Regions from separate parts of the Leptolyngbya sp. NIES-2104 genome, predicted to be linked through region 1. Evidence: riboswitches for the same ligand, from Rfam matches in the RefSeq annotation. Region 1 holds a riboswitch; the other holds the start of a gene.
The links. A riboswitch is a leader RNA that binds a small molecule or an ion and turns the genes downstream of it on or off. The one in region 1 is predicted to bind cyclic di-AMP.

Region 2: linked by a shared signal. The riboswitch ahead of NIES2104_RS12240 (universal stress protein) and the one ahead of ntrB (nitrate ABC transporter permease) in region 1 are both predicted to bind cyclic di-AMP.

Annotation. Positions count from the first base shown of each region.
Region 1 is NZ_BBWW01000001.1:4,982,089-4,985,205, forward strand. It holds gene NIES2104_RS23980 (CmpA/NrtA family ABC transporter substrate-binding protein) at 1-839, opposite strand, end outside; gene ntrB (nitrate ABC transporter permease) at 850-1,698, opposite strand; cyclic di-AMP (ydaO/yuaA leader) riboswitch at 1,718-1,874, opposite strand; gene NIES2104_RS23990 (hypothetical protein) at 2,322-3,117, shown strand, end outside.
Region 2 is NZ_BBWW01000001.1:2,630,429-2,633,545, forward strand. It holds gene NIES2104_RS12230 (DMT family transporter) at 1-403, shown strand, start outside; gene NIES2104_RS12235 (hypothetical protein) at 638-940, shown strand; cyclic di-AMP (ydaO/yuaA leader) riboswitch at 1,296-1,423, shown strand; gene NIES2104_RS12240 (universal stress protein) at 1,540-2,169, shown strand; gene NIES2104_RS12245 (hypothetical protein) at 2,149-2,358, opposite strand; gene NIES2104_RS12250 (hypothetical protein) at 2,427-3,020, shown strand; gene NIES2104_RS12255 (CHAD domain-containing protein) at 3,017-3,117, opposite strand, start outside.

The sequences.
Region 1 (3,117 bases):
ATGAATGATTGCATTACACCGAGTAAGCGATCGGGATGTCCATTCCAAATCTCTCGACCCTGAGCAAAGGTAAATCCAATTCCTTCATTGCCAGTAATAGCGCGAGTATTCCAAGGTTCTGCCACCATGTAAGCTTGCATGGCTCCGATTCGCACATTCGTCACCATCTGCGGTGGCGGAATGATGATCACGCGGAACTCTTCTAAAGGATTAACACCCGCAGCAGCAGCAACATACCGCACAAAGTATTCATAAATCGCAGAACTAAGAACGACTGCCCAAACACGACGTTCTGAAGGTAGCGCCTCAAAGTAGCGGCGAAAGTCTTGTCCGAATGCTTCTAAGTTACCGTTGTACTCGAACCAGGGACGCAATCCCGCATCCCACATCGATCGATTCATCGTCATCGCATTGCCATGATGATGAATCGTCATCCCTGCACACATCGGCGCATGACGCGCTCCTTCCGCCCCGATTCGAGCATTTGTAATCGCACCCGCAACCACAGGCGAAGCATCTAATCGACCGAATATCAAACCATCGCGAGAAGTTGCCCAGCTTGCTTCACGGCTCAATCGCACATTCAAACCATACTTGCGAAAAAAGCCTTTTTCCCAAGCGATCGCAAACGGCGCACAGTCATTTACCGGAACATAGCCGATCGTTAAATTCGGCTTCTCTAATTCGCTCGATTTAATTACCGGAGTAATCGACATCGCCGCTTCAGACAGTCCTTGAGGTGCACGATTCGCATTAATCGCACACGAAGAAAGTGAAGTCGCGATCGCAGAAGCACCCATGCCCGCAAGAAATTCGCGGCGAGTCCATTGATTCGTCATCGGTTTACCTCTACGATGCGCGACGGCGATGAGTCACCCAGACTTCGATCTGAGCCAGAGCAAAATCAAGTAACAATCCGGTTAGTCCGATCACTAACACAGCTAAAAACACCGAACTAAGATTTAATCGGCTCCATTCGTCCCAGACAAAGAAGCCGATTCCCACACCTCCTGTAAGCATTTCAACAGCAACAATGACAAGCCAAGCCACTCCCAGACTAATTCGCAAGCCTGTGAAGATGTACGGCAAACTAGCAGGGAGAACAATCTTGAGTATCCGTCTCCAATAAGGCATTTCCAACACTCGCGCCACGTCTAGATAGTCTTTTGGCACACTGGCGACTCCCAGAGCGGTGTTGATGATGGTTGCCCATAGAGAAGTAATGAAAATCACGAAAATCGCGGAAGGATCAGCTAAGTTAAAAATCGCTAATGCGATCGGTAGCCAAGCGAGCGGTGAAACGGGTTTGAAAATCTGAATCACTGGATTAAGAGTCAGCATCGCCTTTTTAGACATGCCGATCAAAAATCCGATCGGGATCGCTACGATCGCGCCCAATCCAAACCCCAGTAAGACTCGTCTTAGGCTTGCTAACAACAGCCATCCTAACCCCAAATCACCCGGACCTCGACGGTAAAACGGATTGAGAATATAGTCCAAATTTGCCATCAATGCTTCCGGGGGCGTGGGCATCAATTCATGTTTGTTTAGCGCAATGATCCACCAGAGTGCAATCACTCCAGCGAAACCAAGAGCGGGATAGATAAAGCGATCGCTTGATACGATCGGTTTTGCCCGGCGCATTGTAGCCTGACCGACAGCAGCAAATACCGCTGCTAAATTGAGTTGCGGGATCATAGGGTCTGGTTCTCCAGAGTCAAACTCTCAACGTGCCGACGGAGTTAGCTGACGGGCGAGGACTGAGAGATTGTCCCCGGTTGGATTGCTTAGAAGGTGTCTAAGTTCACAACCGTAAGCCCCGATTAAACTGGTTCCTCCGCTTCAGAAGATTCTGAATTAGGCTGACCGACTCGAATTAGTAGAACTTTAGCATTGAGGTGCAATTTTGAACAATCTTTCTTTTGAAATATTGAGGATTGAGCGATCGGGTTTCATTGAGTAGAAGGACTTAGCGGGTATTTGAAAAGTATGACCAGCCTTTTCGCTTCGTTGCTCACCCGCCCTGAAATGAATTTCGGGCTAATCGACGAAAGTCTACTGGAGTAGACTGAGAACGGATCTCAAGGTCTTAGTTCATTTTTAATGAACTTGCACCGATTAGCCCGAAATTCTATTTCAGGGCGGGATGCGGCAATGAACAAAGACACTTCAAGCATTCTCTTAGCAACGATCGAGTTTTTTCCAACAACAAACACTACCCAAGCGGGCACTGTGTGATCAAGCAACTGCCTCCAAACTGGAATAGAGCGCATCAATCAAAGCAACATTGAGCGTTCGACTACTCACTTTTGGAGTTCATCATGGAAGTTTCGACTTTTGAATTGCTGGTGAAGCGGATTGCTCCGAGAATGGCACTCCCGCCCGTACAGCAGCCCGTCGCTCGTCGTGTGGTTCAAGGTTATTTTCTAACCGTTTCTAACTTGGAATCGATCGATCTAAGATATCGCCTAGAGTTTCGCATTAGCTTACCGGACAATCTGACTCAAGCCGACGCGATGACCCGACTGCTCGAAGGAAATACCGTTTTAATCATTGATATTGCAGGTGCAAACACGGTACTGACCCTCACTCGCGTTGGTACCACTGGACGGTATGTAAGCCAAGAATTTATCATTCCAGCCCAGAAAACCGCTTCGATTCAGTTGTTGCCCGATGTCGCTCGATTCGCAGCGCAAGATAATCCGATGTTGGAAATTCGCGGATTTGTGTCGCTGTTGTTGCCGCGTGTGTTTGGCGGAACCCCGATCGAGAATGTGCTGGGTCGCCCTCAAAGTCCTCGCCCGGTTCGCGTGTTGCTCAATGCTGAAGTTCGCGGCACGTTTTTACCGAATGACTTTCCTGCAAATTCGGCAAGCACCGACTTTGATCAAATCAATTACTCGCTGGCACTCGCAAGCGGTCGCGCTTTGAATGAACTGACTTCTGAGCCGCCTCGGATTCTGGTGCCGGGAAGTCCGATCGGAGTCGAAATTGCACCGGGTGCGATCACGATGACTCCTGTCGCTTCAGAGACTGCGGACTTAGGCGCAATGCTGGCTGGAATGCTCACCAATGGCAATGGTGCCAGTCTAGAGTCGCTCAATCGATCGCTGTCTG
Region 2 (3,117 bases), 2.4 Mb from region 1:
GATCGGGCAGGCAGTAGGCGCTGTAATGTCTCGATCGGCGTTAGTAAACACCGAAATTGATTCCTTGTGGAGTACGCTGATTCGATTGATGGGTGGCACGATCGCGCTTTTTATTTGGATACTGCTGAAGCGTCAATCGACTGAAGTAATTAAACCTTTACGCGATCCTAGGTTACTCACGATCATTACTGGAACTGCCTTTATCAGTACTTATCTCGGCATTTGGCTCCAGCAAACTTCGCTAAAATATGCTACCACCGGAATCGCTCAGGCACTCAGTAGTACCAGTCCACTTTTTGTCATACCTCTAAGTCGAGCGATGGGCGATCGCGTTAGTATGCGATCCGTCATCGGTGTCCTGATTTCGCTAGTGGGAGTGAGCTTATTATTTCATCGTCAGTGATTCAGATCACTGATGTGTTAAAGTGCCATTGCAAGTAGTACTCATTACTTTGGATAGTTCCTATCGTGTTCGGTTCATGTAACGTTATGCTGCGGAAGCGACCCATCCTGCCAGAATTGGCAGAACCGCATAGTATTGATAGAGGGAGTTAAATGATGCGTCTTGTTCGGGGGCACTGGGAACACTAAAGCGGGTTGAGATCCTGGCATCATGCAAGTTTGAGGAATGTTTGCTATGCAGGTTTTGTTGCTGATTTTGGGGCTGTTTTATTGGGCGGTTGTCCCCGTTCTGTTCGTAAGCTGGCTGGAATTTTTCCGCCACGACGAAGACAACCTCACTGATAGAGAACAGAAAATATCGCGATTCATGATTGCGATCGCCAGCATCTTCTGGATTGTGACTCTGCCTTTTGCCTACGTAGAACTTTTGGATAAGTTCAAACGTGCTAGTCGATCTGCCCGTCTTTACCAGAAAATGCTAGAAAACCCGAATTCAGCGCTCAATTCCAGTGACGAGATACAGTTCTCAAATCATTAAAGTGTTTCAATCGTTACCATTTCACTCTGGGGATGGATAGAAATTAAACAGCGATCCCCGACACTAGAAGAATCAAGTTTAAGATTTCTGCTGTCAATGAGAATACAGTTTTTGAAGCAATCGAGAGTTTTTTTGAGCGGCTGGTATAATGGAAACGAATTTGCTACTGAGGTTGGAATTTTATGACACCTCGCCCTTTTGTTTTGAAAGTAGCAGTTCTTACCCGCTCAACTGTATTAAATTAGCCAACAACAGCAAGCCAGGAGACCTGGTTTTTTGTTGCCAAAACTGCTCACTAGTTCGTTTCGTAAACGTTAGGGAAGCTAATCTGTGGGTCGCCTAATCTGAATCAAGCGGAAATTTTGAGCCGCTCGACTTCAAAGCGGAGGAACCAATCTTTGGGGCGAATCTTGAACATCGGTTTGAGAAAGACACCTTCCAGTCTTAGCCCGTCAGCTAACTCCGTCGGCAATGGGAGGATGACTTAGCGTGTGTTCGCCACTCTAAGTATCCTGAACTGAATCGATCGAGATCATTCGATCGAAAAAACTCCCTCACCCACCTCTCATGCGTCGTGTAGTTAGGAGAGGTTGAATTCAATGAACGTTCATTCAATGCTGGTACGTCTCGAAGGCACACTCGGTCGTGCTGATTTAGTCCAAAAAATGGTTCTGATTCCTGCTGCGGGTTCATCACGTGCAGAAGATTCCGAGATTAATCTCGTAGTAGGCTATTCTAACTCTCCAGGGAGTCAGACGGCGCTTGATTTGACGCTATGGATCGCTCACCAAACCCGACTTGCAACGGGGAAACAGGTGACGGTTCAAGTGGTGTATGTGATCGATGATGGCATCATGAATCGGATTCCGGTGTTTGATTCGGGTCGCAAGCGCAAAGAGAAGGCTGAAGGCGAATGGCGCACCAGTCGAACGGCGATCGCGGAATTAGAAACGGCAACGAAGGCGCAATACGGAACGGCGGAATTGTTTGAACAAGCCGATCGGATTTTGTGGAATGCTCGCTGTATGGCGGAGGAATGGCGCGGATCGCTCAAGACGCATTTGCGGTTTGGGGTGGTTGCCAAGGAGTTGAAAGAAGTGGTGGCGACTGAGAAAGCGTCATTGTTGATTTTGGGTTGTGATTCGCCGAGTCATCCCTTGGTGCGGCAATTGGGCAAATCGTTCCCGTGTCCGGTGTTGGGAATTCCGTCAGTGTTGGAAGGCGAATAATTCCCGCCGTGAAATTCGGCTACAACCGCGAAATCCGGGTAGAGACGCGATTAATCGCGTCTCTACGTCGTTGGATAAACGCGGAATTGATTGCATTCGTTCAAATCGTTGAATGAACGCAAAATCGATCGCAACAACGATTTGATCAATCCGCGATCGACAATCCCCAAAAATGATTCGCGCACGCATGGAAAAGAACTGTAACCCTGTGTAGTTCTATGCAATCAGTGATCGATCGCTGAATTTGTCACTGCATTGTGTTGTTTACCGTTCCTAAAATCGTGCGCTTCATCTCTAAAATCTTTCTCTCAACGATCAGTATTACTGCGTTGACCGTTCTACCGGGAATTGCTCACGCCCAGACACCCGGTATTGCTCGAATTCCACAATCCTCTACCCGTTGTGAAACCGCGATCGCATCCGTCAAATCGTCTCTGGCTCAACGGGGTTATTTCATTCCTTGGAAAGCTGCGGGGCGCTCGATTAAACCGCAGGTCGTATTCAATGACGATGGCATTCGGAACAGCTATTATGACTATCCATCTGGACGGACTCAAACCCTGGCATTTCGCTTATCTGGAGATGCCACGCGGCTCTATCAAGGCTTAATGAGTTCACCTCAGTTAATGGCAACGTTCGGCGCTCAGATCATGGCAAGCTGCGATCGCATCGGGCTGGTAGAATTTTCCCATTGGCATGAAGGGTATGTTCCGGTTGGATATTTCCCTGATCGAATGGCTCGAACCTTTACTTGGACGGACATTGACGAAAATAGCCCCCATCAGCGGTGGATTCAAACAGCAAACGGCTCTCAAATTCAATATCAATGGGGATACTATTTTTCGCCTTAATGCCGCAAAACAAGCTGCCTCAGTTGATTACGGAATTTAGTGTCTAAATATTTTTCTTGAAGCGATCGCCATTCTTTAAACGCGATCGTTCTTCTTT